Regions from separate parts of the Serratia sp. AS12 genome, predicted to be linked through region 2. Evidence: predicted binding sites of a transcription regulator. Region 2 holds the regulator's gene; each other region holds the start of a gene.

The links. The regulator PhoB, encoded in region 2, activates phosphate uptake and scavenging genes when phosphate is short. The targets are predictions, from matches to a motif close to CTGTCATAAAACTGNCNNAT.
Region 1: the regulator PhoB is predicted to act here: its motif matches at 8,983-9,002, upstream of opgB (phosphatidylglycerol--membrane-oligosaccharide glycerophosphotransferase).
Region 3: the regulator PhoB is predicted to act here: its motif matches at 9,362-9,381, upstream of pstS (phosphate ABC transporter substrate-binding protein PstS).

What each region holds. Positions count from the first base shown of each region.
Region 1 is NC_015566.1:3,408,790-3,419,191, forward strand. It holds gene SERAS12_RS15975 (inositol monophosphatase family protein) at 1-605, shown strand, start outside; gene gap (type I glyceraldehyde-3-phosphate dehydrogenase) at 669-1,679, opposite strand; gene SERAS12_RS15985 (GlxA family transcriptional regulator) at 1,760-2,734, opposite strand; gene SERAS12_RS15990 (SDR family NAD(P)-dependent oxidoreductase) at 2,812-3,546, opposite strand; gene SERAS12_RS15995 (LLM class flavin-dependent oxidoreductase) at 3,574-4,596, opposite strand; TPP riboswitch at 4,756-4,858, shown strand; gene SERAS12_RS16000 (TenA family protein) at 4,921-5,601, shown strand; gene SERAS12_RS16005 (ABC transporter ATP-binding protein) at 5,598-6,338, shown strand; gene SERAS12_RS16010 (ABC transporter permease) at 6,335-7,102, shown strand; gene SERAS12_RS16015 (ABC transporter substrate-binding protein) at 7,129-8,064, shown strand; gene SERAS12_RS16020 (ABC transporter substrate-binding protein) at 8,133-8,864, opposite strand; gene opgB (phosphatidylglycerol--membrane-oligosaccharide glycerophosphotransferase) at 9,162-10,402, shown strand, end outside.
Region 2 is NC_015566.1:1,066,238-1,076,639, reverse strand. It holds gene SERAS12_RS04985 (mechanosensitive ion channel family protein) at 1-92, shown strand, start outside; gene SERAS12_RS04980 (hypothetical protein) at 224-487, shown strand; gene proY (proline-specific permease ProY) at 521-1,927, opposite strand; gene brnQ (branched-chain amino acid transport system II carrier protein) at 1,999-3,318, opposite strand; gene SERAS12_RS04965 (cobalamin-independent methionine synthase II family protein) at 3,767-4,873, opposite strand; gene SERAS12_RS04960 (PstS family phosphate ABC transporter substrate-binding protein) at 5,088-6,026, opposite strand; gene phoR (phosphate regulon sensor histidine kinase PhoR) at 6,043-7,359, opposite strand; gene phoB (phosphate response regulator transcription factor PhoB) at 7,384-8,073, opposite strand; gene sbcD (exonuclease subunit SbcD) at 8,297-9,529, shown strand; gene sbcC (exonuclease subunit SbcC) at 9,526-10,402, shown strand, end outside.
Region 3 is NC_015566.1:5,423,976-5,434,377, reverse strand. It holds gene SERAS12_RS25115 (NCS2 family permease) at 1-1,288, opposite strand, end outside; gene yieH (6-phosphogluconate phosphatase) at 1,512-2,177, shown strand; gene SERAS12_RS25105 (amino acid ABC transporter permease) at 2,188-2,928, opposite strand; gene SERAS12_RS25100 (amino acid ABC transporter permease) at 2,930-3,643, opposite strand; gene SERAS12_RS25095 (ABC transporter substrate-binding protein) at 3,724-4,563, opposite strand; gene phoU (phosphate signaling complex protein PhoU) at 4,733-5,467, opposite strand; gene pstB (phosphate ABC transporter ATP-binding protein PstB) at 5,482-6,252, opposite strand; gene pstA (phosphate ABC transporter permease PstA) at 6,307-7,197, opposite strand; gene pstC (phosphate ABC transporter permease PstC) at 7,199-8,155, opposite strand; gene pstS (phosphate ABC transporter substrate-binding protein PstS) at 8,245-9,285, opposite strand; gene SERAS12_RS25065 (hypothetical protein) at 9,503-9,883, shown strand; gene glmS (glutamine--fructose-6-phosphate transaminase (isomerizing)) at 9,932-10,402, opposite strand, start outside.

The sequences.
Region 1 (10,402 bases), 2.3 Mb from region 2:
AAGCGTTTCCGGACGACGGTTTTCTCGGTGAAGAGTTCGGCCTGCAACCCGGGAATTCAGGCTATCACTGGGTGGTCGATCCGATTGACGGCACCAGCCCCTTCGTCAACGGCATGCCGAACTGGTGCGTGTCCATTGCCGTCATTTACCAGGGCGAGCCGGTGATCGGCGTGATCATGGCGCCCTGCCAACAGGAATGTTTCGTCGCGGCGCAAGGCGCGGGCGCCACGCTCAATGGCAAACCGCTGCATGTGGATCCGGCGCGCACCTTGCAAAACCACATCACCGGGTTTGGTGCCAACAGCTATGTGGCACCTGAACGCGTCGGTGAAATCGCCGCCGAGATCACGGCGGTCGGCGGCAATTTCTTCCGCAACGGTTCCGGCGCCATGATGCTGGCATGGGTCGCCGCCGGGCGGCTGGTCGGCTATTACGAACCTTATATGCACGCCTGGGACTGTCTGGCGGGTTATTGCCTGGTGAACGAAGCCGGCGGCTGGACGCATCCGTTTAACGCACAAGGGGAACAGCTGTTACGTGGTGCGCCGGTGCTGGCGGTGGCCCCTGGGGCCAAAGACGAGCTAATGCGTATCGCGCGGTTATGATCTTCGTGTGAACAAGCACGTTATAGCGGGCGCAGCATGCTGCGCCCCTGCTCGGGTAACCGACTACAACCCGCGTTTTTCCATCAGCAACGCGAGATCGACCAGGCGGTTAGAGAAACCCCATTCGTTGTCATACCAGGCCAGGATCTTGACCAGCTTGCCGCCGATGACCAAGGTAGACAGCCCGTCGATAATGGACGAACGCGGATCGCCTTTATAATCGCTCGACACCAAAGGTTCGTCGCTGTAGCCAAGGATCCCCTTGAGCGGCCCCGACTCCGCCGCCTGGCGGAAGGCAGCGTTGATCTCCTCGCTCGTCGCTTCGCGTTTCAACGTGACCGTTAAATCAACGATAGAGACCACAGGGACCGGCACCCGCAACGAGTAGCCGGTCAGGCGGCCATCCAGCTCCGGGATCACCTTGCCGAGCGCTTTGGCCGCGCCGCTGGAGTAAGGCACAATCGACTGAGCGGCGGCGCGCGCGCCACGTAAATCTTTTTCAGGCTGATCGTGCAGCGCCTGGCTATTGGTGTAGGCGTGGGTGGTGTTCATCAGGCCGTATTCAATGCCGAAGGTGTGATGCAGCACCTGCGCGGCAGGCGCCAGCCCGTTGGTGGTGCAACTGCCGTTACTGACCACCCGATGTCTGGCCGGATCGTAATCCTGATGGTTAACGCCCATCACGATGGTGATGTCGTCGTTCTTGGCCGGCGCCGAGATGATAACGCGCTTGGCGCCGCCTTTCGTGATGTGCACCTCGGCCTGGCTTTTGTCGGTAAAAAAGCCCGTCGCTTCAATCACGATGTCAACGCCGACGCTTTTCCACGGAATAGCGCCTGGATCTCTTTCAGAGAAAACATGAATCGGCCTGCCATCCAGCAGCAGCTGGTTTTCACCGGCCTCGACGCTGGCGGCCAAGGTGCCCGAAAGCGAATCGTATTTCAGCAGATGCGCCAGGGTTTTGCTGTCGGTCAAATCGTTGATCGCGACAACCTGAAAGTCACTGCGCCCTAACGCCGCACGTAAAACATTGCGCCCGATTCTGCCGAAACCGTTAATGCCTACTTTGACCATGATCTACTCCTTCGTTATTGTCTCTGCCTGCCAATCTAGCCGGGAGAGAGATGTGGCGTAAATGACGTTTATAGATCAATTTACGCCAAACTACGGGAGTGAAAACGATCGCGGTACTCGGTCGGCGTAAGCTGCAGGTTTCTTTCGAACACGCGCCGCAGGTTGAGGCCATTGCCAAAACCGGTGGTCACGGCAATATGCTCGATGCCTTCCGCACTCTGCTCCAGACGCTGCCTGGCGGTATGCAAACGCCCTTCTTCGACGAATTTAGCGGGGGAGATGCCGGTCTCGCGGGTGAAGACGCGCGTAAAGTTTCGCGGGCTCATGGCGACCCTCTCGGCCAGTTTCTCAACGGAAAGATCGCCGTCCAGGTTTTCCAGGATCCAGGACTGGAGATCGCGGATCGGGCCAGGCGTTTTGGCCTGATTCAGCGGATAGCGGCTGAACTGCAATTGCCCGCCGGGGCGGCGAAGAAACATCACCAGATCTTGCGCCACTTCACGCGCCTGAATAAAACCGTAATCGTCTTCAACCAGCGCCAGGGTGAGATCGAAACCGGAGCTGACGCCGCCGGAGGTCCAGACGGGCCCGTCCTGAACGTAGATCGGCCCGTTTTCGACCTTCACCTTCGGGAAACGAGATTGCAGGGTATCCAGCAAGCGCCAGTGCGTCGTCGCCCGGCGCCCTTCGAGCAAACCGGCCTCGGCAAGCAGCAAGGCCCCGCCGCAAACGGAAGCGATACGGCGTGCGTTGGGGGCGGCGCGACGGAGCCAGCCTGCGACAAACGCGCCTTCTTCCTCGGTCGCCCCCTTTCCGGTGACAATGACAGTGTCACGTTTTTGTTCAGGGTCGAGATCGGAAAGACGGTGATCGGCCAGCAAATTCAACCCGGACGACCCATGAACTACCCGATGAGACTGCGTGGTGGCGACCTCAATCCGATAGAGCGGAGCGTCGTTGGGCCTCAAGCGGTTGGCCTGCATCAGGATGTCGGCGATACCCGCAGACTCAAACAGCATGCCCCCTTCGGGGACGATAATCAGGAATGTATGCATGGCCTTAAAATACAATTTGAGCAAAATAAGTCAATAAGGCACATGCCACGCCACCCTGGCCGCCACCGGTTTTCCGCTCAGGATATCGCCAGCGCAACGCCCGTAACGCGTTCAAGTTCCGCCAACAGCGCATCCTGAAAAACCGGATCGCGCGCGGCGGCATGCGGCTCCAGGCGGCGCTGGTGATGCCAATAACCGCCGGAAACGCCGGCCTGCGCATCTGTGCTGGTGACCAACCATTCCTGCGTCAGGTGCCCCAGGCGCAGATCGTCGGGGGCGTTTTCGCCACCCATCTTGGTCGGCACCCAGCCAGGATCGACCGCGCTACTGACCACGCCCGGCCAACGCCGGGCCACGGCGGCGGCGAGCGCCGTCACAAATAGCTTGCTGTCCGAATAGGAGACGGCGGCCTGCCCGCGCCAGTCCACCTTTTCCAACGCGGCGCGACCGTCAAAATGCATGCTGCTGCTCAAATACACCAAACGCGCCGGGCGAGCGATAAGCGCCGTCAGCAGATAAGGCGCAATCACGTTGACCGCCAGCACCTGCGACCCGGTGAAGACACCGGCATTGTGAATGACCGCATCCGGACGCCCGAGGCGGTTCACCTGTTCGGCCACCTCTCGGGTCTGCTGCAAATCAGACAAATCGCCGGTAACCGCCAGCGCACCGCGGTCCAGCAAATCGCGCACGCCGTGGAGCCGGCCTGGCTTACGCACGTGAACGATCACCTGATGCCCTTCGCCCAGCAGGGTTTCCGCCGCCGCGCGCCCCAGCCCGTCCGCCGAGCCGGTAATGAAAATACGAGACATGGCCAGCTTCCTTTTATTTTTAAGACATCAACGCCAGCCCAGCGCCGGGGCGACATGGGTGAGGATCGACTCAATCACGTGCGCGTTGTAATCGACGCCCAACTGGTTAGGCACGGTTAACAGCAAGGTGTCCGCTTCGGCAATGGCTTCGTCCTGCGCCAGCTGTTTGATCAGCTCTTCCGGCTCGGCGGCGTAGCTGCGGCCGAAAATCGCCCGGGTTTGCTGGTCGATATACCCGACCTGATCGCCTTCCTTGCCGCTGCCGCCGAAGTAGCTGCGGTCCTGCTGGTTCATCAGCGCAAAGATGCTGCGGCTTACCGACACGCGCGGTTCGCGCGGGTGGCCCGCTTCTTTCCATGCCGCGCGGTAAGCGCGGATCTGGTTGGCCTGCTGAATGTGGAAGGGTTCGCCGGTTTCGTCGTTTTTCAGCGTTGAGCTTTGCAGGTTCATCCCCAACTTTGCCGCCCACACTGCCGTGGCGTTGGAGCTGGCGCCCCACCAGATGCGATCGCGCAAGCCGGCGGAGAAAGGTTCGATGCGCAGCAGCCCCGGCGGATTAGGGAACATCGGCTGCGGGTTCGGCTCGGCAAAGCCCTCACCGCGCAGCGCATCGAGCAGTACCTCGGTGTGGCGACGGGCCATATCGGCCTCGGTCTCGCCTTCTGCGGGCGTATAGCCAAAATAGCGCCAGCCTTCGATAACCTGCTCGGGCGAGCCGCGGCTGATGCCGAGTTGCAGCCGCCCGCCTGAAATCAGATCGGCGGCTCCGGCGTCTTCCACCATATAAAGCGGGTTTTCATAGCGCATATCAATCACGCCGGTGCCGATCTCAATGCGTTGGGTTTTGGCGCCGACGGCGGCCAACAGCGGGAACGGGGAGCTGAGCTGGCGGGCAAAGTGATGCACGCGGAAATAGGCGCCATCCGCCCCGAGTTCCTCTGCGGCGACCGCAAGATCGATGGATTGCAGCAGCGCATCCGCCGCCGAACGGGTGCCGGACTGTGCCGAAGGCGTCCAGTGACCAAAAGAGAGAAAGCCGATCTTCTTCATGGGAGTGTTCCTCAGAGTCAACATTACCGGATTACAGTGCAAAAATGCCGCCGCCGGTGCCAGAGAAATCGTCGCGAACCGCACTAAACGAACCGATTGCCGCCCCCGCCGTTCCCCCTCGTCCGAGCATTGTAATCAAAAAGCAAATATCGTATAACAGGCTCCTCCGAGGGGTGTCCTGTTACGGGCTGAGATGGCGCAAGCCGAACCCTTTGAACCTGATCTGGGTCATGCCAGCGAAGGGACGGGTCGGCAATCACTCTCTCGGTCATTGCCTGTTCATACCTCAGCGCGCCCGGATCTCCACTCACTTTTGGAGGTCCCATGTTTACTCCCCTTTTCGATAACGGTCTTTACGGACGGCTGCGCCAACAGGCAGGCGCGGACTGGCAGGACTACGTTGCTCATCCTTTTATTCAGCAACTGGCCGCCGGCACGCTGCCTGAATCCGCGTTCCGCCGCTATCTGACCCAGGATTATCTGTTCCTGATCCACTTCGCCCGCGCCTACGCCCTGCTGGTGAGCAAGCTGCGCACGCTGCCGGAGATGCGCGCGGCCACCGCTTCGCTCAATGCCATCGTCGCCGAGCTGCCTTTGCATCTGGCTTACTGCGCCGGTTGGGGGCTGGGCGAACCCGAGATTGCCGCCGAACCCGAGGCGGCGGAAACCCTGAACTACACCCGCTATGTGCTCGATATCGGCCACTCCGGCGATGCGCTGGATCTGCTGGCGGCGCTGATGCCCTGCGTCGCAGGCTATGCCGAGATTGGTCTGCGCCTGCTTGACGACCCGGCGACGGTGATGGAGGGCAATCCTTACGCCTCGTGGATCCGCAACTATGGCGATAAAAACTATCTGGCCGGCGTGCAGGCAGCCCTCGATCTGCTGGAGCGCGTGGGCCACCAGCGTGGCGCAGAAAGCCGCTTTACCGAGCTTGCGGGGATTTTCACCACCGCCACCCGGCTGGAGTCCGCCTTCTGGCAGATGGGGTTGAACGCCTCATGAGTGACCGCATCGCGCCGCCCGGCATTCAGGTGCGGGATCTCAGCCTGTGCTTTGGCCGGCAGGTGATTTTCGATCGGCTGAGTTTCGATATTGCCGGCGGCAGCGTTGTCGCCCTGCTCGGCGCCAGCGGCGCGGGCAAAACCAGCCTGCTGAAGATTATCGCCGGGCTGATGCTGCCCACCGCCGGTGAGGTGACCGGCAGCGATGGCCTGCCGATAGCCGGCCGCATCGCCTATATGGGGCAAAAGGACCTGCTCTATCCGTGGCTGACCGTCGCCGAAAACATCAGCCTCGGTGCGCGGCTGCGCGGTGAAAAAGCCGACCGGGAATGGGCTGGGCATCTGCTCGAGCGCGTGGGGCTGAGCGGTTACGCCAAAGCTCTGCCCTCGGCGTTGTCCGGCGGCATGCGCCAGCGCGCCGCCATCGCGCGCACGCTGTATGAACGCCAGCCGATTGTGCTGATGGACGAGCCCTTCTCGGCGCTGGACGCCATTACCCGCGCCATGATCCAAACCCTGGCGGCCGAGCTGTTGGCGCAGCATACCGTGCTGCTGATTACCCATGATCCGATGGAGGCCTGCCGCCTGAGCCATCGCCTGTTGGTGCTCTCCCGCTACCCCGACGGCATTGACGATACACATATCATCAGCGGCCTGCCGCCGCGCGCACCGGACGATCCCCATCTGCTGAAAAGCCAGGGCGAGCTGTTGCAGCAACTGATGAGGGCCGCCGAATGAAACCGCTCATTGAAAACCGCCTGTCGCAGGTGCGCCGCAGCCTGACGGTGTTCGCCGGTTTACTGCTGCTGTGGTGGCTCATCACGTTGGGCGATATTCCCGCCTTTTTGCTGCCTTCCCCCTCTGCGGTGGCGCAGGCGCTGTGGAGCGGGCGCGCCTATCTTGCTTATCACACGCTGATCACCGCCTCGGAAATTGCCTGCGGGCTGGGGATTGGGGTATTGCTCGGCGCCGCGCTGGCGCTGTGCATGATCTATTCGCCCCGGCTGCAACGCTGGCTGATGCCGCTGGTGCTGACCAGCCAGGCGATACCGGTATTTGCGCTGGCGCCGCTGCTGGTGCTGTGGTTCGGCTTTGGCATGAGCGCCAAAGTGGCGATGGCGGTACTGGTGATCTTCTTCCCGGTCACCTCCGCGTTCTTTGACGGGCTGCGCCGGGTCAATAACGATTATCTCGATCTGGCCCGCACCATGGGCGCTTCCCCCTGGGCGCAACTGCGCCATGTGCGGCTGATGGCGGCGCTGCCGGCCTTTGGTTCCGGGTTGCGCATGGCCGCCGCCGTCGCGCCCATCGGCGCCATTATCGGCGAATGGGTCGGCTCGGCGGAGGGATTGGGCTACGTGATGCTGAACGCCAACGCGCGCATGCAGACCGACGTCTGCTTTGCCGCGCTGTTTATTCTGGTGCTGATGACCGTCTTGCTGTGGATGACGGTGAATGCGCTGCTGCTGCGCCTGATCGACTGGGCGCCGGAAAACGACTGATAACTTTTTAACGACTGGGGTAAGAAATGATCAAGCAAACCTTCTGCGGGCTGATGCTCAGCGCCGCTCTGGCCGGCAATGCTGCCGCCGCCGAAAAACTGACGCTGGTGCTCGACTGGTATATCAATCCCGATCACGCACCCATCATGGTGGCCGAGCAAATTGGCGCCTTCAAGGCCGAAGGCCTTGAGGTCAAGATTGTGCCCCCTTCCGATCCGGCGCTGCCGCCGCGTCTGGTGGCAGCAAAACAGGCCGACCTCGCCATCACCTATCAGCCTCAATTGCACTTCTTCGCCGATCAGGGCCTGCCGTTAGTGCGCGTGGGCACCCTGATTAACTCACCGCTCAATACCCTGATGACGCTGGATAAAAGCATCACCTCGCCGGCGGATCTCAAAGGCAAAAAAATCGGCTATTCCGTCAGCGGCATCGAACAGGCCACGCTGGCAACCATGGTCAAACATTCGCATATCGACCCGAACGACATGAAGCTGATTAACGTCAATTTCCAACTGACCAGCGCCCTGCTGGCGGGCCAGGTCGATGCGGTGATCGGCGGCTATCGCAACATTGAAGCGCTGGAGTTGAAACTGCAGGGGAAAAATCCGGTGGTGTTCAACGTCGAAGACTACGGCGTGCCGGCCTATGACGAACTGATCATCGTCGCCAACCGCGACGCGGTAGCCGAGCCGAAGATCAGGAAATTCCTCGCCGCGCTGAAAAAAGGCAACGATTACCTGCAGGCTCACCCACAGGAAACCTGGCTGGCCTTCGCCAAAACCCATCCGGAGCTGAACACCGAACTGAACAAGCAGGCGTGGCAGGCGAGCTTGCCGCTGTTCGCCACCGATCCGGCCAGGCTGGACACCGCGCGCTACCAGGCTTACGAACAATTCCTGTTCGACAACAAGCTGATCAAGAAAATCACCCCGGTGGAACAATACGCCGTGGAACTGCATTAAGGGGTATCCGCAAGGGCGCTGTATGCAGCGCCCCTACCCTCGAACCACAAAAGCCGTTGCCGACCGCCTCACGCCGTAGGGGCCACCGTCACATCGCCCTGACCGCTGCGCTTCAGCGCCTGCTGCACCAACCCGCTGGCTTTGCATCTTTCCACAAAACAGCGCACATAGGCTGCCCCCTGCTCTTTACCGCGCGGCACCGCCATCGCCTGGTGAATCGCGGTAAAATGCCCGTCCAGCACCCGGTAGCCCGGGTTCGCCGCAGCGGCGGCAAGCAGCGGTTGACGCACGCCCGCAGCGGCGTCCAACGCTTGCTCGAAGAATAAGGTGATCGCTGCAGGCGAAGTCTCTGCCCGCACCAGTTCCGCCTGCTTTAAAGTACGCGACAGATACAGGTCATAGGCCGCGCCCTGACCCACCGCAATGCGCATGCCAGGCCTGTCGAGCTCGGCCACTTGTCGATAAGGCGCCTCCTGCGCCACCAGATAGGTGCCCTCAATAATGACGTAAGGGGCACTGAAGGCAATTTGCTCCGCCCGCACCTGTTCGATGGCCATAAAGGCGACATCCCAGGCGGCGGTTTCCAGCGCGACGAAAACCTTGCCCGCCGCATCATAGGTCACCAGCTCCAGCGCCACGCCCAGCTCATGCGCCAGCGCGCCGGCCAGCGTGACCGACACGCCTTGCGGTTCCCCATCCGGCCCCCATTGTGCCAACACCGGATTGCCTAAATTGATCGCCGCGCGCAGTACGCCCTGCGGCGCCAAATCATCCAGTACGGTGGTGGAAATGCTCTGCATGTTTTCTCCTGAACAGGTTAATGCGCCTCGCCGGTCTGCAATCAGCGCCATTCATTAATGGTAGAGCCAAATGCCCGGCGAGCAATATTTCAGCGCCCACGCCTCTCAGTAGTGACTATGGTCACAATATTGTCACAAAATTGTTCATTCACGCCTGGCGGCCACCCCGCTGTGCAAACGCGCATTGACCCTGGCGCGTTCAATGCGCTATACCCTTCCTCTTTCGCGCTGCGACAGGTTCAGCAGCCTTTGCCAGGGCAGTTAAGATTTTCTTTTTAATCAGACAGGGTACGGTGGATGGTTTCAGCATTAGTCTCGTTTGCACTTTTTTTAGCCTCAATTTTGATCTACCGGAACAAGGCCGCCGCCAACCGCTGGTGGCTTTCCATTTTGCTGATCCTGCTGGGCAGCTATCTGATCCTCAATGTTATTCTGATCGCCAGTAACTATTTTACCGGCGACGGCATCACCGATGCGGTGATCTACACCCTCACCAGCAGCATGAAAGGGGCCGGCGTCAGCAAGTACGTGCTGCCGTTTATCGGCCTGCTGGCGGTGCTGGCGCTGATTTTCGCCGTGCTGGCCTGGAGCCTGGTGCGGCACAAAGCGAAAAGCAGCAGCGTGGTTTACAGCGTGCTCGCCGTGCTGCTGGCGCTGTTCTCCGTCGGCACCACCCCGGCTTTTCAGGATATTTCGCTGCTGCTCAGAAGCCAGATTACCGGCGACACCGCCGATTTTTACACCTACTACAAAGCGCCGAAAAAGAGCCTGCAGGGCAAAGCGCCGAACCTGGTGTACATCTATGCCGAAAGCCTTGAGCGCACCTATTTCGACCCGGAAATCTTTCCCGATCTCGCCGACGAGCTGAATCGGCACCGTGAAAACGGCATCGACTTCAGCAATACCCAACAGTTGCCGGGCACCGGCTATACCATTGCCGGCATGGTGGCTTCACAGTGCGGCATTCCGCTGTTCGCCCCGTTCGACGGCAACGCCTCCAGCGCCGTTTCCACCTTCTACCCGGAAAACGTCTGCCTGGGCGACGTGCTGAAAGCCGCCGGCTACGACAATTATTTCTATCAGGGCGCCGAACTGGCCTTCGCCGGAAAAGACACTTTCCTGAAATCGCACGGCTTTGACCACGCCTACGGCTACAAGGAATTGCGCGAACAGGTCCGCGATCCGGGCTACAAAAATGACTGGGGCTGGTACGACGATACCGTGCTGGACGTGGTTTTCGACAAGTTCGTCGAGCTGTCGCAGCAGAACAAAAAGTTCTCGCTGTTTGCACTGACCGTGGACACCCACCACCCGGACGGGTTTATCTCCGCGAGCTGCAGTAAAAAATCTTATAGCCGGCAGAACAAAGAGAACCGTTCGCTGAGCGCGGTGGCCTGTAGCCAGCAGCATATCGCGGCCCTGATCGACAAAATCAAAGGGTCGGAGTATTTCAAAAACACCGTGATCGTGGTGTCTTCCGATCATCTGGCGATGAACAACACCGCCTACGACATTCTGACCAAACAAAAGCGCCGCAA
Region 2 (10,402 bases):
ACGAGTTCGATCTGCGCGTGCATCAAACGCCCACCGGCAACGACATGCGTAGCATGCTGAGCCAAATGCGAGCGGCGACGGACGTTTCCTGACGCAGGCTGACGTAACTGTTTCAGCCGGTAATGACTATCAACCCAGGGGCAACGGATGTCTCGGCCCGCTTTTCTTTCGGCCTAAAAACAGCGTTAATGCATTGATTATCGCCCGCTGAAGGAAAAGAGGATTGCTGAAACCATTACGCCACCGGCTGTTTACCTCGCTGGCCACGCTGCTGTTTATTGGCTGTCTGCACAGCGCTTCGCTGGACGAAAGCCGTATGAGTCGGACCTTGCAGCCGGCGCTTAGCGCCCTGAGCAGCAATATGCAGGATATCCGCGAAGTGCTGGCGCGCGCAGCAGGAGAAGGGAAGGAAGAACGACTGAACGACAGCAGCCTGCGCATCGAAGCCCGAGCTTCCGGCGACGATGAGCCCGAGGAAAACCGATAAAAAAACACCGGCGCATGGCCGGTGTTTTTATTTTTAATCCTGCTGCTGCGCCAGCACCGCCCGCTTTTTCTGGCGGTTGACCTTGAAGTAGTAACCCGCCAGCAGCACCACAACCCACACCAGACCGGCGTAAAGCGATACGCGGGTAGTTGGGAAGTAGCCTATCAGACCAATGATGAACGCCAGGAAGATAATCGCAATCACCGAGGTGAACACGCCGCCGCGCAGCGGGAACGCCAGCTTTTTCACCTGCTCTTTGCTCAGACTGCGGCGGAAGGCAATCTGCGAGCACAGGATCATGATCCACACCCACACGGTGGCAAAGGTAGCCAGCGAGGCAATCACCAGGAACACGTTTTCCGGCATGATGTAGTTGAGATACACCGCCAACAGCAACGCCAGCATCATCACCAACACCGTGACCCACGGAATGCCGCGCTTCGACACCTTGCTGAACATCTTCGGCGCATGGCCCTGTTCGGCCATCCCGTGCAGCATGCGGCCTACGCCGAACACATCGCTGTTAATCGCCGACAGCGACGCGGTGATCACCACAAAGTTGAGGATGCCCGCAGCCACGGTAATTCCCATGTGCTGGAAGGTCAGCACAAACGGGCTGCCGTTGGTGCCCACCTGATTCCACGGATAAATCGACATGATGACGAACAGCGTACCGACGTAGAACACCAGGATGCGCCACGGCACCGAATTGATGGCCTTGGGAATCGACGTTTTCGGGTCCTTGGCTTCACCGGCGGTGATACCGATGATCTCGATGCCGCCATAGGCGAACATCACCAGTTGCAGCGACAGGATCATGCCGATAAAGCCATTGCTGAAGAAGCCGCCGTTGGACCACAGGTTATGGATACCTGTCGGTTGCCCGCCGTTGCCAATCCCCCAAATGATGATGCCGATACCGGCGGCAATCATGATGATGATGGTGGCGACCTTGAAGAACGAGAACCAAAACTCCAGCTCACCGAACACCTTCACGCTCATCAGGTTGATGGCACCGATCACCAGCACCACGCTCAGCACCCAAATCCAGTGCGGCACCTCGGGGAACCAGACGCCCATATAAATGCCGAACGCGGTCACGTCGGCGATGGCGACGATCAGAATTTCAAAACAGTAGGTCCAGCCGGTGATATACCCGGCCATCGGGCCAAGGTAGTCCTGCGCGTAGCGGGAGAATGAGCTGGCCTGCGGGTTGTTGACCGACATCTCGCCCAAAGCGCGCATGATGATAAAGGCGACGATACCGCCAATCAGGTACGCCAGCAAAACGCTCGGGCCGGCCATTTTAATGGCATCCGCCGAACCGTAGAACAGGCCGGTGCCGATGGCCGATCCGAGAGCCATAAAGCGGATATGACGCGTGCTGAGACCGCGCTTCAGCTTATTGGCCGCAGGGGCGGAGGGTGACTGTTGTTGCATGAAAATAACCCGTGTTTTTTAAACGTAAAAAAGCCACGGACAAGTCCGTGGCCCAAAATTCAGCCGGGGGATTATGGGTGCGCGGTCACTTCAGAACGCGTACAAACCCGGTCATAAATCGCGACCAACACCAGCATCAGCAGAGAAGGCGACAGCCATGCCAGCCCCTGCGCAGCCAATGGCAGGTGATTGGTCCACTCCGGCAACAGGTGCTGGAAGGCGGACGCTTTCACCGCGTCAAGGATACCAAACAACAAGCTGACCAGCATCACCGGCGCCACGATACGCGTCGCGCTGTTCCACCAACGCAGGGTGAAGCTCAATACCACCAGCACGATACACGGCGGGTAAATCGCGGTCAGCACCGGGATAGAGATCTGGATCAGATGGCTCAGGCCCAGATTGGAAACCACCATCGAGAACAGGCCCAGAATAAAGACCAACGTCTTATAAGAGAACGGCAGGTACTGAGCAAAGAACTCGGCGCAGGCACAGGTCAGGCCTACCGCAGTCACCATGCAGGCAATGAAGATCAGCGCCGCCAGGAAGAAGCTGCCCAACCCACCGAAGGTATTTTGCACATAAGCGTGCAGGATCACCGCGCCGTTGGTCGCGTCCGGCACCAACACGCCGCTGCCGGAACCCAGCTTGAACAGGCTCAGGTAAACCAGCGTCAGGCCCACACCGGCGATCAGACCAGCCAAAATGGTGTAGCGCGTCAGCAGGCCGGCATCTTTCACGCCGCGGGAACGCGCAGCGTTGACGATGACGATGCCGAACACCAGCGCGCCCAGCGTATCCATGGTCAGATAGCCGTTGACGAAGCCGGAAGAGAAAGGAACGTGCTGATAAATGTCGGTAGCCGGAATAGGGGTGCCCGCCGGCCAAACCAACGCGGCAATGCCGAGTGCGCCGAGCGCAACGATTTTCAGCGGAGCCAGCACGTGGCCCACGGTATCGAGCAAGCGGCCCGGATACAGTGAGATGCCGATTACCAGCGCGAAATACACCAGGCTGTAGATAAACAGCGGCATGGCGCCGTCACCGGTCAGCGGCGCAATACCCACTTCAAAGGACACGGTCGCGGTACGCGGGGTGGCGAACAGCGGGCCAACCGCCAGATAGCAGACCGTCGCCAGCAGCAAACCGGCGCTGCGGCCAATCGGCGTGCTAAGGGCGTCAATACCGCCGCCAACGCGTGCCAGAGCGATAACGGTTATCACCGGCAAACCGACTGCGGTAATCAGGAAGCCGATTGCTGCGGTCCAGACGTGCTCACCGGACTGTAAACCGACCATCGGCGGGAAAATGATGTTCCCGGCGCCGACAAATAAGGCAAAGGTCATAAAACCCAGCGCCATAATATCTTTTGACGTTAAACGATGACTCATACGATGTCGTGCTGCCTGTTCAAATGAAAAAAAGTACCCGATATCGTGGTGACGTAATGCCCCCACCCGGCTGCCGGCTTGCCCTTTCATCGTGAGACCAATAAGAGCAGAAAACGCATAACGTCCGACGTTTTGTCCTTATTCGAAATTAACCACTCATGATGTTGGGCAGAGTTTTAGGAGTTATAAATGGAAGTTTAGTCCGACAACGGGGGGTAAGTTAAACGTTTATAGCGTTGAAAGGCAAGTCGTGCGACAAAAACCAGAGCTATCGACCAGATAATCTTTTGTCACCAGTCGATCATAGTGGCTATCAATAAATATACACTACATGATTTGTATCATTTTTGAGCATCGCATTCACAAACCGTGAAGCATCCGGCTTGAGACCGCGCGAAAACGCCAATAAACGATCGGTTTTCGCGTGGTCTGAACGGGATCTGCGCGCTTACCAAACCTCTCGGGCAATATTCACCACGCTTTGCAGCTTATTCCACTGCTGCTGTTCGCTCAGGCTATTGCCCTCTTCGGTCGAGGCAAACCCGCATTGGGTGCTGAGGCACAACTGGCGGCGATCGACAAACTGTGCGGCCTCCTCGAGGCGCTGTTTCACCTGTTCCGGGTTCTCCAACTCGCCGTTTTTGGTGGTGATCAGACCGAGCACCACCTGCTGTTTACCGGGTTTGATAAAACGCAACGGCTCGAATCCCCCGGAGCGCTCGTTGTCGTATTCCAGGAAGAAAGCGTCGATATTCACCTGGCCGAACAGGATTTCCGCCACCGGCTCGTAGCCGCCTTCGGAGATCCAGGTAGAGCGGAAATTACCGCGACACACGTGCAAGCCGATAGTCAGATCGTCCGGCTTGCCGGCGATCGCCGCATTCAGCACGTCGGCGTAGATCTTCGCCAGACGATCCGGATCCTCACCGCGCTCGCGGATCTGCCGCCGTTGATCGTCCGAACACAGATAAGCCCAGACGGTGTCATCCAGTTGCAGATAGCGGCAGCCTGCATCATAAAACGCCTTGATCGCGTCACGGTAAGTCTGCGCCAGATCGTCGAAATAGACATTCAGATCCGGGTAAACCCGGCTGTCGATGGCCTTGCGCCCGCCGCGAAAGTGCAGCACGCTCGGGCTGGGAATGGTCATTTTCGGCACCGCATCGCCGGCCGTCGCCTTCAGGAAACGAAAATCCGCCAGCATCGGGTGCTGGGGATTAAAGCCCAATTTACCGACCACCTTGATGCTGCGCGCGCGGGTTTGCACGCCGTTGAACTGGATCCCCTGATCCGCATCATAACCTTCCACGCCGTCCAACCCTTCCAGGAAGTCAAAATGCCACCACGCACGGCGGAATTCGCCGTCCGTCACCACCGCCAAACCGAGGTCTTTCTGTTTTGCCACCGCCAAACGGATCTGCTCGTCTTCAACCGCGCGCAGCCGGGCGGCATCGATTTCACCCTGCTGGAACTGCTGGCGAGCGGTTTTCAGCGCCACAGGGCGCAACAGGCTGCCGACAACGTCAGCGTGAAAGGCATGGTTGCAATCGCACATATTTATAACTCCCGGTGACAGGCAAAGGATCGAGCCTCTTTGCTTCAATGATTGACAGTGTGAACTATTACGCTGGGTTATTATGGACATCCAGACGGCTAAAATTAGCATTGAGGAGCATCCTGTCACGCCGCTTGTCGGGCGGCAATGGAAGAATTTTCATTGGTGTTGAGAGAAATTCATGTTGGGCGCCACGCAACCGCCCGTTGGAAGGTTACTTCAGGCCCAGCGCCAGCCGGGTTTTGCGCAGTGTATCGGATGGCAGCGGCAGGTAACCGTCATGATTAACCAGCTTTTGCCCGGCATCGGACAGCACGCGATCGAGAAAAGCGGCGGTCAACGGCTCCAGCGGTTGGTTGGGGGCTTTATTGATGTAAATGTACAGATAGCGCGACAACGGGTAACTGCCGTTGCTAACGTTGGTGTCATTGGGGATGACATAGTTTTCGCCCGACTCCGCCAGCGGCAGCAGACGCACGCCACTGGCGCGAAAACCGATGCTGGCGTAGCCAATGCTGTTCAGCGAACCGGCCACCGCCTGCACCACCGAGGCCGAACCGGGCAGCTCATTGACCCGCGGCATAAAATCGCCACCGCACAGGGCGCGCAACTTGAAATAGCCGTAGGTGCCGGAGGCGGAGTTACGCCCGAAACGTTGGAGGTCGCGCTGTTGCCAACTGCCGGGCAACCCCAGCTCCCCCCAACGCATCAGCGGCCGGCTTTCACCGCAGCGCCGGGTAGCGGAGAAAATACGGTCGAGCTGCTGCAGGTTCAGACCGCGCAACGGATTGTCCTGATGCACCAGCACCACCAGCGCATCCACCGCTACCGGCACGGCCAGCGGCGCATAGCCATAACGGTGTTCGAACGCCGACACTTCCGCCGCCTTCATCGGCCTGCTCATTGGCCCAAGCTGCGCTGCGCCCGCCGCCAGTGCGGTAGGCGCGGTTGAAGAACCGGCGGCCTGGATCTGCAAATTGACGTTAGGATAATGCTGACTGAAGTCCTGCGCCCACAGCGCCATCAGATTCGCCAGCGTATCGGAGCCGACGCTCGACAGGTTGCCGGACAGCATACCGTCCGGCTGCGCCAGTGCGCCGCGGCTCACCAGCAGCACCAGGCACAGCAACAGCCATCGGGTGATTCGGATCATGCCAGCCTCTCGCGCGTTAATTTTTCACCGCATTCTCTGATAAAGCTGCAGGAACAATCAACCGGTTAGGCAAGGTAAAGATGAAACGGGTGCCAATCCCCTGTTCGCTGAGGATCTCCAACCGCGCATCGTGGTGGCTGAGCGCATGCTTGACGATCGCCAGCCCCAGCCCGCTGCCGCCGGTCTGGCGTGAACGGGCTTTATCGACACGGTAGAAACGCTCGGTCAGGCGCGGAATATGTTCGGCGGCGATACCCGGCCCGTTGTCGCTGACCTGGAACTGCGCGCCATTTGGCGTCTGTTGCCAGCTCACCTCAATATTGGTGCCCTTCGGCGTGTGATTGACGGCGTTATACACCAGATTCGACACCGCGCTGCGCAGTTGGTCATCGTTGCCGAACACCTTGAGCTGCTCGTTCACCCGGAAGGTAATCTCATGGTTGCCGCCGCTCAGCGACTGCGCCTCACGCTGCAACACCCGCAACATCAACGGGATATCGACCCGCTCGTTCATATCGACGTTAGGCGCCGCCTCAATGCGCGACAGCGTCAACAGCTGTTTGACCAGCCCGTCCATGCGCCGGGTCTGCTCTTGCATGGTGCCCAGCGCCTTACCGCGCAGCGAGCCGTCCAGCTCCTCGTCGCTCATCATCTCCAGGTAGCCCTGCAATACCGTCAGGGGTGTACGCAACTCATGGCTGACGTTGGCGAAGAAGTTGCGGCGCGCGCCTTCCAGCTGACGCATTTGGGTGACGTCGCGCGCCACCATCAACAGTTGCCCTTCCGAATAGGGCATCACGCGGAACTCGACGTAGTGCTCGTTATTGAGTTGCAGCGTCAGTGGCCGCGTGAACTCCTGCTGTTGCAGATAGTGGCTGAACTCCGGGTAACGCAGCAGATTAAGGATGTGTTGGCCGTTGTCTTCCGGCCAGCGGAATCCCAGCAGATGCTGCGCCAACCCGTTGCACCAGAAGATATTGCCTTCAACGGTGGTCATCACCACCGCATCGGGCAGCGATTCCGCGCCGCTGCGAAAGCGTTTGATCAACAGCGCCAGTTCACGGCGACGGCGACGGTTGCGCTGCTGCATCTGGTACAGGCCGTAAAACAGCGGCTCCCAGCTCCAGCGCCCAGGCGGCGGCGTCATGCTGCGATCGACCCACAGCCAGTGGGAAAGTTTGAGTTGGTTGTAGAAATTCCAGACCAGCGCCGCCAGCACGGCGACCAGCAGCAGCCAGGGCAAATAGCCGAAAATCAGCCCCAGCAACAAGGCAGGTAAACAGAAAAGAGCCAGCTCCAGGGCCAGCCTCTTCCAGGAAAGGCGTTCTAGCACAGCATATTCTCCAGCGCGACGCGATCAGTAACGCGTTGAGAATCGGTAGCCGGTGCCCCGAACGGTTTGAACCATTTTGTCATGACCAGTGGTCTCTAACGCCTTACGGAGCCGGCGGATATGCACGTCAACGGTGCGGTCTTCCACATAAACGTTAGTGCCCCAGACGTGATTAAGCAACTGTTCGCGGCTATAAACACGTTCCGGATGGGTCATAAAGAAATGCAGCAATTTGAACTCGGTCGGCCCCATATCCAGCGCTTGCTCATTAGCCATTACGCGATGCGAGGAAGGGTCCAGGCTCAGCCCCTGCATTTCAATCACTTCTTCCACCGCCATCGGTGAAATGCGGCGCATTACCGCCTTGATGCGCGCCACCAGCTCCTTCGGCGAGAACGGCTTGGTAATGTAATCGTCCGCTCCCACTTCCAGGCCGCGTACCCGGTCTTCTTCTTCACCGCGTGCGGTCAGCATCATCACCGGGATATCGCGGGTCAGCGCTTCACGCTTCATGTGTTTGATAAACTGGATACCGGAACCGCCGGGTAACATCCAGTCGAGCAACACCAAATCAGGGAACGGCTCAGACAGGCGCGTCACGGCGCTGTCATAATCCTCGGCTTCCAACGGTTGGTAACCATTCTGTTCCAACACAAAGCACACCATCTCACGGATCGGCGCTTCGTCTTCCACCACCAGTATGCGTCTTGCCATCGTCAATCCTGCCAATGTGTTAGCGATCACAGTTGATTGCGGGCGCCATTATGCGTCAGTTTTGTGACACTTTTATGAAAAAACCAGCCTGTTATAGCCAGTAAGCATAGCGATTATTTCCAACTGCAAAGAAAAATCATTCAGTTGTCATAATCATTGCGTCACGACAGGAGAGTCTGCCCCCTTTATAATCCCCCCATTAGTTTATCGCCCCGGGAGTGTCATGCGCCTGATCCACACCTCTGACTGGCATCTTGGCCAGTACTTTTTCACCAAAAGCCGTGCCGCCGAGCACCAGGCTTTTTTACGCTGGCTGATCGAGCAAATTGAACAGCAACGGGTGGATGCGCTGATCGTCGCCGGGGACCTGTTCGACACCGGCTCGCCGCCGAGCTACGCCCGCGAGCTGTATAACCGCTTTGTGGTGGAGTTGCAGCATACCGGCTGCCAACTGGTGGTGCTGGGCGGTAACCATGACTCCGTGGCAACCCTGAATGAATCGCGTGAATTGCTTTCTTGCCTGAATACAACGGTGATCGCCAACGCCCAAAGCGACATCGGGCAGCAAATCCTGGTGCTTAACCAGCGCGACGGCCAACCGGGTGCGGTGTTGTGCGCCATCCCGTTCCTGCGCCCGCGCGATCTGACAACCAGCCGCGCCGGCGAATCGGGCGGGCAAAAGCAGCAGGCGTTGCAAGAGGCGATCGCGGAACACTACCAGCAGCTCTACCAGGCGGCCTGCGCACACCGCGATGAACTGGGGCTCACCTTGCCGATTGTCGCCACCGGCCACCTGACCACCATGGGCGTTACCACCTCCGATTCGGTGCGCGATATTTACATCGGCACGCTGGATGCCTTCCCGGCACAGGCGTTTCCGCCAGCCGACTACATTGCGTTGGGGCATATTCACCGGGCGCAAAACGTCGCCAAATCCGAGCATATCCGCTACAGCGGTTCTCCTATCCCGCTCAGTTTCGATGAGCTGGGCAAACCCAAAAGCGTGTTTATGGTGGATTTCGCCGATGGTGCCCTGCAGCAGGTCACCGCACTGGATATCCCCAACTTCCAGCCGATGCAACTGATCAAAGGTGATTTGGCGCAGATCGAACAACAATTGCGGCAGTTCGCCGATTATCAGGGAGAACTGCCGGTATGGTTGGACATCGAAGTGGCGACACAAGATTACCTCAGCGACATTCAGCGCCGTATTCAGCTGCTGGCGGATCAACTGCCGGTGGAGGTGGTATTGCTGCGCCGCAGTAAAGAGCAGCGCCGCCAGGCCCTTGAACAGCAGGACAAGGAAACGCTCAACGAACTGAGCGTCGATGAGGTCTTCGAGCGGCGGCTGGCGCAGGAGACGGAAATCACAGAGCCCCGCCAGCAGCGGATGCGCCAAATGTTCCATCAGGTGGTCGAGACCGTGCGGCACAACGACGAGGAGCCGACCCAATGAAAATCCTGAGCCTGCGGCTGAAGAACCTCAATTCATTGCAGGGCGAGTGGAAGATCGATTTCACCGCCGAGCCTTTTGCCAGTAATGGGCTGTTCGCCATCACCGGGCCAACCGGCGCGGGTAAAACCACCCTGCTGGATGCTATCTGCCTGGCGCTGTACCACCAGACACCGCGCCTCAACGTGACACCGAGCCAAAACGAACTGATGACTCGCCACACCGCCGAATCGCTGGCTGAGGTCGAATTTGAGGTCAAGGGCGTCGGCTACCGCGCCTTCTGGAGCCAACGCCGAGCCAAAAACGCGCCGGACGGCAACCTGCAAGCGCCAAAGGTGGAACTGGCACTGCGTGAAGACGGTAAAATCCTGGCGGATAAAGTCCGCGACAAGCTGGATCTGACCGCCGCGATCACCGGGCTGGATTTCGGCCGCTTCACCAAATCGATGATGCTGTCCCAGGGGCAGTTCGCCGCCTTCCTCAATGCCGATGCCAATGACCGGGCCGAACTGCTGGAAGAGCTGACCGGCACCGAAATCTACGGCCAGCTTTCCGAACGGGTTTTCGAGCAGCACAAACAGGCCAAAGCCGATCTGGACGCCTTGCATCAACGCGCCAGCGGCATTGAACTGCTGAATGACGAACAACGTCAGCAATTGGAGAGCCAGTTAGTTGAGCTGAGCGCGCAGGAAACCGCCCTCAGCGGACAGGCCCGGCAACAGCAACAGGCGCTGAACTGGTTGCAACAGTGGCAGCAAACGCAGCTCCGGCAGCAGGAATACCAACGCCAGTTGAGCGTTGTGCAACAGGAGCAGGCTGCGGCCGAACCGCAGTTGCAACAGTTGGCGCGCAGCGAACCGGCTGAGAAACTGCGGC
Region 3 (10,402 bases), 1.1 Mb from region 2:
CAACCACGCAGGGGCTGATTTCACGCCAGCGGCCGGTACCGAGCTTCATCACGCAGTAAGAAATAAAGCCCAGCGCGATGCCTTCGGTGATCGAGAAACTGAACGGCATCATCACCGCAGTGACAAACGCCGGCACGGCCTCGGTCAGATCATCCCATTTCACGCGCGCCAGGCTCGATGTCATCAGCACGCCAACGTAGATCAAAGCGCCGGCGGCGGCATAAGCCGGCACCATGCCCGCCAGCGGCGACAGGAAGATCACCAGCAGGAACAGGATACCGGTCACCACCGCCGTCAGGCCGGTGCGGCCGCCAACGGATACGCCGGCAGAGCTTTCAATGTACGCGGTGACGGAAGAAGTGCCGACAAACGAACCGGCGACCGAACTGATGCTGTCCACGTACAGCGCCTGTTTCATGCGCGGAAACTTGCCCTTATCGTCGGTCAGCCCCGCCTTATCGGTCACGCCAATCAGGGTGCCGGAAGAATCGAACAGGTTCACCAGCATGAAGGAGAAAATCACCCCTGCCAGGCCGATATTCAGCGCCCCGGCCAGATCAACCTGGCCCACCACCGAGGTAATGTTCGGCGGCATGGAGAACACACCGCCGTATTTAACATCGCCCAGCGCCCAGCCGATCAGTGTGGTTACCACGATGGAAACCAATACCGCCGCATGGAAATTGCGTGAGGACAGCACGGCAATGATAAAGAAGCCCAGCGCGCCCAACAGCACATTGTGCGAGGTCAGGCTGCCGATGGTGACCAGAGTGTCCGGATTGGCCACCACGATGCCGGCATTTTTCAGCCCCATCATGCCGATAAACAAGCCGATACCGCTGGTGATCCCCACCCGCAGGCTCATCGGAATGTTGGCAATCATCCAGTAACGGATGCGGAAAATGGTCAACAGCAACAAACCGACAGCGCCCCAGAAAATAGCGCCCATGCCGATCTGCCACGAAATGCCCATGGCGCCAACCACCACAAAGGCGAAGAACGCATTCAGGCCCATCGCCGGCGCCAGCGCCACCGGCAGGTTAGCCAGCAAACCCATAAAAATGCTGCCAAAAGCGGCAATCAGGCAGGTTGTTACGAACACCGCCTGCGTATCCATGCCCGCCGCGCCCAGGATCTGGGGGTTAACGAACACGATATACACCATGGTCAAAAAGGTAGTAATACCGGCAATCGTTTCCGTACGCGCCGTGGTTCCATGCTGCTTGAGTTTAAACACGCGCCCAAGCAAGCCTTGCTCAACGTCAAGGCCAGATACTGGTTTGCTCATTATCAGAATTCCGAAGAGGGGAATGGACAGTCGTTGGCTATCCTATAACAAAAAGTCTGGCTTTTGACGCAGGTCACAGGTTTTTTTCGCCGTCTTTACGGCCAAAGTAGTCAACAGACTGTATTTGTTGATATTCATCGGCAAAGTGGATTAAGGAGTCGCAATCTTGCCTGATGCGGTTAAAGTGGTTTTATCGCCGCTTAACCGAAGGACGCTTACCCTGATGAATCAGATTGACTGCATTTTGTTTGATTGCGACGGCACGCTGGTAGACAGTGAAGTGCTGTGCAGCAAGGCCTATGTGCATATGTTCGCCCACTACGGCCTTCAACTGTCGCTGGAAGAGATGTTCAGGAAATACAAAGGGATAAAGCTGTACGAGATCATCGAGCAGATTAATGCGGAGCACGGCATCACGCTGCCGAAAGAGGAATTGGAGCCCTTATATCGCCGGGAAGTAGCCCGTCTGTTCGACAGTGAGCTACAGGAGATCGCCGGCGCGCGCGAGTTGCTGGCGCAAGTAGCTGTGCCGATGTGCACCGTCTCCAACGGCCCGGTCAGCAAAATGCAGCACTCGCTCGGCCTGACCGGCATGCTGAACTATTTTGATGACCGGTTGTTCAGCGGCTATGACATCCAGCGCTGGAAACCGGACCCGGCGCTCCTGTTCCACGCCGCCGAAAAAATGCAGGTGCCGGTAGAGCGTTGTATTCTGGTGGATGATTCCGCCGCCGGAGCCCAGGCCGGGATCGCCGCCGACATTCCGGTGTTTTACTTCTGCGCCGATCCGCACAACCAGCCTATCGACCACCCGTTGGTCACCCCGTTTGACGATCTGGCCCAACTTCCGGCGTTATGGCGGGAACGCGGCTGGCGGTTGACCCGTTAATCGGCCCCGATCAGCTCGCCGGCAGCGGCGGTTTGTTGCGCCACCAGCGCCAGGAACGTTTCAATGCCCTGACCTGCGGGCTGAGGCGGCGGTTGACCGCATTGGCCAGCAGATCAAGCGCCAGGCAGAACACGAAGTACACCAGCGCGACAAACAGGAACACTTCCATTGGGTAAACCATGCTGCGGTTATTGACCTGGGTCGCCAGAAAGGTCAGTTCGCTGACGCCCACGATATAAGCCAGCGAAGTGTCCTTGATCAGGGAAATCCACTGGTTGATAAACGACGGCACCATCATGCGCAACGCCTGCGGCAGCACGATCATGCGCAGCGTTTGCCAACGCGTCAGCCCCAGCGATAAACCGGCCTGCCACTGGCCGGGACCAATGGCGACAATGCCTGCCTTCACCGCATGGGCCAGATAGGCCGAAGCGATCAGCGCCAATGCGCAGACCACGGTAGTGATCTCCGGGATATCCACGCCAAACAGGATCGGCAGCAGGAAGTAGGTCCAAAAAATCAGCATGATGACCGGGATTGCGCGGAAAAAGCCCAGCACCGCAGCCAATAACCCGGCGGCTACGCCGCGCGACATCGCCAACGCCACGCCCAGCAGCGTGCCGAGGACAGCCGAAGCCACACCGGCCATCAGGCTGATCGCCAGCGTCAACGCCGCGCCGCCCAACGGCCCATCCGGCCAGGTGCCCCATAATAAATACCCCAGATTGTCGTAAATAACGCTGAAATCCATGTTAGTGCCCTCCCAGGGGTTTACGTTGCTGTCGCCACATGCCCCAGCCTTCCAATAACGCAATGATGGCGATGTACAACACCGTCGCAACGCCGAACGCCTGGAAGGTGCGCAGCGTTTCGGTTTCCACCTGACGCGAGGCGTAAGACAACTCGGCAACGCCGATCGCCATGGTCAGCGAAGAGTTTTTTATCACGTTCATGTATTGGCCCAACAACGGCGGAAAGGCAATTTTCAGCGCCTGCGGCAGCACCACGTAACGCATGGCCTGCCAGCCGGTAAGCCCCAGCGCATTGGCCGCGTATTTTTGCCCGCCTGCGACGCCACGGATACCTGAGCGGATCTCTTCGGCGATAAAGGCGGTGGAATACAGTGTCAGACCAAAGAAGCCGGCGAGAAATTCGAACGACGGCCAGGCGATTGGCCCGATTTGATGCGCAGTGTTCAGCCACTGCATGGCGGAGGAAGGCAGGATTTGCCCGGCAGCGAAATACCAGAAGAACAGCTGTACCAACAGCGGCGTATTGCGAAACAACGAACTGTAGCCCACCGCCAGCCAGCGCAGCGGACGCAGGCTACTGTCACGCATCGCCGTCAGTATCAAGCCCAACAGCGTGGCCGCCAGGCTCGCGCAAGCGGAAAGCCACAGCGTCAGCAGGAAGCCATCCCATAACCAGCCCAGATACTGAGGCGCCAGCAGCCAGTCCAAATTCATGTTCAATCCTTGTTTTGCCAAATGCATCAGGGGCGCAGCAAGCTGCGCCCCCTCCGTTCAGATCTCGGCACTCCAGATCGTCAGGCTTTTGGCTGTTGATCCAAAGGCGCGATCTTGAAATCGCCGCGCGGTTGGGCGGTTTTGGTTTCCGGGCCGAACCAGCGGTCGTAGATCTTAACCGCTTCGCCGTCTTTTTCCAGCTTAATCAGCGTGTCGTTAATGCTGGCGGTCAGGCGATCTTCCCCTTTTGGAATGCCGACGCCCTGGTACTCTTTAGTGATGCTGAACGGTGAGATCTCAAAATCGGCTTTCTGCGCCGCCGGCAGGTTGCCGAGCAGGCCAACCAGCTTGGCGTCATCCTGAGTGATCGCCTGTACGTTACCGTTACGCAACGCCACAAAGGCCAGCGGAGTATCGTCGTAAGAGATCACTTTTGCGGTTGGGTAATGTTCACGCAGGGTGATTTCCTGCACCGTCCCTTTATCCGCGCCGATGCGCAGCTTTTTAATGTCTTCCGGGGTTTTCAGCACGCCTTTACGGGCGATAAATTTCTGGCCGGTAGCGAAATACGGCACGCTGAAATTCACTTCCTTGGCACGCTCGTCGGTAATGGTGAAGTTGGCGGCGATCAAATCGACCTTCTTCGATACCAGCAAAGGAATGCGGTTAGCCGGGTTGGTGGCGCGCAGCTCAACCTTTACGCCCAACGCCTTGCCGATCGCGTCTGCGACATCAACGTCATAACCGACCAACTTTTTGCTTTGCGGATCGATATAGCCGAACGGCGGGTTGCTGTCGAACACCGCGATACGCACTACGCCGGCTTTCTTGATGTCGTCGAGTTTGTCCGCATGTGCGGCGCCGGTGGCGAGGCTGGTCAGGCTGGCTAACAGAGTTAAGGCCAAAGCGCGGTGTTTCATGAAAAGCTCCTAAGTGGGTGATGTCCTGCTGGCTGATAAGCTAGCAAGAGCGACTTAGGTCAGGAAATAATATAAAAAGCTATATTTATAACCTTTTTATCTTTGAGGGTTTTAAACAGCATAAAGGCGCAGTTTTCTGCGCCTTCCGGGGAGTAACTCGCGGGGAAAATTACTCTTTTTTCTCTTCTTTGCCGTCGGCAGACAGCAATTTTTCCAGCGCATCGCCGCCAATGTGACGGAAATCCTGACCTTTCACGAAGTAGAAAATAAATTCGCAGATGTTCTGGCAACGGTCGCCGATACGCTCGATCGAACGGGCGCAGAACAGCGCAGTCAGCACGCTTGGAATAGTGCGGGTATCTTCCATCATATAGGTCATCAACTGACGGACGATGCCCTCATACTCCTGATCGACCTTCTTGTCTTCGCGGTAAATCCGGATAGCTTCATCCAGATCCATACGCGCAAAGGCATCCAGCACGTCATGCAGCATCTGCACGGTATGGCGGCCAAGCGACTCCAGGCTGACCAGCAACGGCTGATGCTGGTGCGAGAATTTCTCGAGCGCGGTGCGACAAATTTTATCCGCCACGTCGCCGATACGTTCCAGCTCGGAGATGGTCTTGATGATCGCCATCACCAGACGCAAATCGCTGGCGGTCGGCTGGCGCTTGGCAATGATGCGCACGCAGGCTTCGTCGATCGCCACTTCCATCATATTGACCTTGGCGTCACCTTCGATAACGCGTTTGGCCAGTTCACCGTCCTGATTATGCATCGCGGTGATGGCGTCGGTCAGTTGCTGTTCCACCAGCCCGCCCATGGTCAACACCTGGGTACGGATGTGCTCAAGTTCTGCGTTGAACTGGCCGGAAATGTGTTTATTTAAATTCAGGTTGTCCATTTGGGTTCCCGTAATCAACCGTAGCGGCCGGTGATGTAGTCTTCGGTCTGTTTTTTCTGTGGCGCGGTGAACAGGTTATCAGTATCACTGAACTCGATCAGTTCGCCCAGATACATAAATGCCGTGGAGTCAGAGCAACGCGCGGCCTGCTGCATGTTGTGGGTCACAATCACCACGGTGTAGTCAGACTTCAGTTCGCTGATCAGCTCTTCGATTTTTCCGGTGGAGATGGGATCCAGCGCCGAGCAAGGCTCATCGAGTAATAAAACGTCCGGGCGAATGGCGATGCCGCGTGCGATGCACAGGCGCTGTTGCTGGCCGCCGGACAGGCTGTAACCGCTCTGGTGCAGCTTGTCTTTGGTTTCGTTCCACAACGCCGCCTTGGTCAACGCCCACTGGACGCGCTCGTCCATGTCGGCACGCGACAGCTTTTCAAACAGGCGCACGCCGAAGGCGATATTGTCGTAAATCGACATCGGGAACGGCGTCGGTTTCTGGAACACCATGCCGACCTTGGCGCGCAGCAGAGCGATATCCGAGTTATCGGTCAGAATGTTCTGCCCATCCAGCAGGATGCCGCCTTCAGCACGCTGCTCGGGGTACAGCTGGTACATCTTGTTGAAAGTACGCAGCAGAGTGGATTTGCCACAGCCGGACGGACCGATAAACGCGGTGACCTTGTTCTTGGCAATATCCAGCGTGATGTTTTTCAGCGCATGGAATTTGCCATAGTAGAAGTTCAGATCGCGTACCTGAATTTTGCTGCTGGAAGCGTCAGTAACCATACTCATCAAGACTTCTCTCTTTTCATCAGCGCCGCCACGGCAGCGCTCAAAATTTTATGAATGCTTCTGCTTGGCGAAAACCACACGCGCCAAGATATTCAGTAACAGTACACACAGGGTAATCAACAGCACCCCGGCCCAGGCCAGCTGTTGCCATTCGGCGAACGGGCTCATGGCGAATTTGAAAATGGTGACCGGCAGGTTGGCGATCGGCTGCATCAGGTCGGTGCTCCAGAACTGATTCGACAACGACGTAAACAGCAGCGGTGCGGTTTCCCCGGCGATACGCGCAATGGCCAGCAACACGCCGGTGATAATGCCGGAGATCGAGGCTTTCAGCGTGATGGCAGAAATCATGCGCCATTTCGGCGTACCCAGCGCGTAAGCCGCCTCACGCAGCGTATCCGGCACCAGCTTCAACATGTTCTCAGTGGTACGGATAACGATCGGTACCTGCAACAAAGCCAGCGCGATGATCCCGGCCCAGCCGGAGAAGTGCTCCATTTTCGCCACCACAATGGTGTAGACGAACAGGCCCACGACTATCGATGGCGCCGACAGCAAAATATCGTTAATAAAGCGGATGACTTCCGCCAACCAGGATTTACGACCGTACTCCGCCAGATAAATGCCGGCCATGATGCCCAGCGGCGTACCGAACACGGTAGCCCACAGGATCAACAAGCCGCTACCGGCGATGGCGTTCGCCAGGCCACCGCCTGCGGTGTTCGGCGGCGGCGTCATTTCGGTGAACAACGCCAGCGACATGCCGTCGATGCCTTTGGTCACGGTGGAGAACAGGATCCACACCAGCCAGAACAGGCCGAATACCATGGTCGCCATCGACAAGAACAGCGCCAACCGGTTCTTCTGGCGGCGCCAGGCCTGCATTTTGCGGCGGCTTTCTAACAGCGCCACGTCGTTTTGCATTTCCATAGTCGCCACGTTAGCGCCCCTCTTTCTTGGCCAGACGCATGATCATCAACTTCGACAACGCCAGGACGATAAAGGTGATAACAAACAGAATCAGGCCCAGTTCCATCAGCGCGGCGGTATGCACTCCCGATTCCGCTTCGGCGAATTCGTTGGCCAGCGCAGAGGTAATGCTGTTACCCGGCATATACAGTGAAGCACTGTCGAGCTGGTAGGTGTTACCGATAATGAAGGTCACCGCCATGGTTTCCCCCAACGCGCGGCCCAGTCCCAGCATCACGCCGCCAATCACGCCATTCTTGGTAAACGGCAGTACGATACGCCACATCACCTCCCAGGTGGTGCAGCCGATGCCATAGGCGGACTCTTTCATCATCACCGGAGTCTGTTCGAACACGTCGCGCATGACGGCGGCGATATAAGGAATAATCATGATCGCCAGGATAACCCCGGCAGCAAGAATACCGATACCGAACGCCGGACCGGAGAACAGCTCGCCGACAATCGGAATGCCGGACAACACGTCGCCAACCGGAGTCTGGAAATATTCGGCAAACAGCGGCGCGAACACGAACAGGCCCCACATGCCGTAAACGATACTCGGGATTGCCGCCAGCAGCTCAATAGCGATGCCCAGTGGGCGTCTCAACCAGTTTGGCGCCAGCTCGGTCAGGAACAGCGCGATACCGAAACTCACGGGTACGGCAATAATCAGGGCAATCAACGATGTGACGACGGTACCGTAAATCGGAACCAGCGCACCGAACTGCTCGGCAGGCGCGTCCCATTCTTTGGTCCACAGGAAAGAGAAGCCGAATTTCTGCATGCTCGGCCAGGAGGCGAAAATCAGCGAAACAATAATGCCGCCCAGCAACAATAGGGTAATCAGCGCCGCCAGTTTGACCAGCGCGCTGAAGATGACATCACCATTTTTACTCGGTGCTTTAATGGTCGGCTTGTACTCAGCCATAGATCACTCTCTGTTTTAACCCTGGCGAGCTCAATGGGTGAGCCCTGCAAAATAGGCTGGAGCGCGGTGAACCCGCGCCCCTGCGTTCTTTAGTACAGTGCTTTACCGGAACTGTCTTTTACGTTGGTTTTCCATGCTGCACGCACCTGCTCAACCACTTCGTTAGGCAGAGAGGCGTAATCCAGATCGTTGGCCTGCTTGGCACCGGTTTTGTACGCCCAGTCAAAGAACTTCAGCACTTCTGCGCCCTGAGCCGGGTTTTTCTGCTCTTTGTGCACCAGGATGAAGGTGGTGGAAGTGATTGGCCACGCACCATCGCCTTTCTGGTTAGTCAGGTCCTGAGCGAAAGTTTTGCTCCAGTCCACGCCTTTAGCGGCGGCGCTGAAGCTCTCTTCGGTTGGGCTGACCGGCTTGCCGTCGGCAGAAATCAGCTTGGTGTAAGCCAGGTTGTTTTGCTTGGCGTAAGCGTATTCAACGTAGCCGATAGAGCCTGGCAGACGCTGTACGAACGCGGCAATGCCGTCGTTGCCTTTGCCGCCCAGACCAGTTGGCCAGTTAACGGTAGAGCCTGCGCCGATTTTCTCTTTCCATTGCGCGTTGGCTTTAGACAGGTAGCTGGTGAACACGAAAGAGGTGCCTGAACCGTCAGCGCGACGTACCACGGCGATATTCTGATCCGGCAGCTTGACGCCCGGGTTCAGCTTGGTGATTGCCGGGTCATTCCATTTCTTCACGTTGCCCAGGTAGATATCACCCAGCGTTTTGCCGTCCAGAGTCAATTCACCGGATTTGATGCCCGGGATGTTAACGGCCAGCACTACGCCGCCGATCACGGTAGGGAACTGGAACAGGCCATCTGCCGCCAGTTTGTCGTCAGACAACGGGGCATCAGAAGCACCAAAGTCAACGGTGTTGGCGATGATTTGCTTCACGCCGCCAGAGGAGCCGATCCCCTGATAGTTAACTTTGTTGCCGGTTTCTTTCTGATAAGAATCTGCCCACTTGGCATACACCGGAGCGGGGAATGTCGCACCTGCACCGGTCAGGCTGGCAGCAGCGAACGCGGACACGGCGGTCAGGGAGAAAGTCGCTGCCACAATACTGGCGACGGTGGTACGCATCAGTTTCATAATCCCTCCTAATGGGATATTCAAAAATCGACTTCAAGTCGTTTTCATCAGAGTAAGTATTGCTGCAGGAGGGAAAATAGGACAGTTTGGTGACAGTAAAATGTACGAAATATGACAGTTATATTACACGGAACCAAGAGTACAATTAACACCTTGATTAGGCTATTATTTCACCTGAAACATTCTGTTATATCTTGCCCAGGCAAAGGGACTGCATATGAAAAAAATACTTATATTGTCAACGGTTAGCCTTTGTTTGCTGGCTATGGCCAACGCCACGGCGGCGGATGGATTACAGCGCAGCAAGCAATCCAGCGGCAGTACCGATAAGATCCTTCTTTGGAGCCATTACGACCAAGGCTACATTATTTCCAATTATGAGCTTGGAGATTTAGACGGCTTCAAAGAGCAATTAAGGCTTCAGGAACAGACCATCAAGAAACTGCAAGACAAGCTGAGCGATATGGAAAGCGAGAACCGAAATCAAAACAGCGAAATAGACAATCTGAAACGTAAGTTACAAGGGCAAGACCATGCCCAAAGCGAAATCAGCGATCTGAAACGCTCGGTACAAGACCTGAATAACAAGATTAAATGATAAAAAAGCCGGCGCTCAGGCCGGCTTTTCAAACATAACAGCAGCTGATTACTCTACCGTGACGGACTTCGCCAGGTTACGCGGCTGGTCAACGTCGGTGCCTTTGATCAGCGCCACATGATAGGACAGCAGCTGCAACGGCACGGTGTAGAAGATGGGCGCCACGATTTCTTCCACGTGCGGCAATGGAATGATGGTCATGCCTTCGCTGCTGACGAAACCGGCATCCTGATCGGCGAACACGTACAGCTGGCCGCCGCGTGCGCGCACTTCTTCGATGTTGGACTTCAGTTTTTCCAGCAGTTCGTTGTTCGGCGCCACCACGATGACCGGCATATCGGCGTCGATCAACGCCAGCGGGCCATGTTTCAGCTCACCCGCCGCATAGGCTTCCGCATGAATGTAAGAGATCTCTTTCAGCTTCAGTGCGCCTTCCATGGCGATCGGGTACTGATCGCCACGGCCAAGGAACAGCGCGTGATGCTTGTCGGAGAAACCTTCCGCCAGCGCTTCAATGTT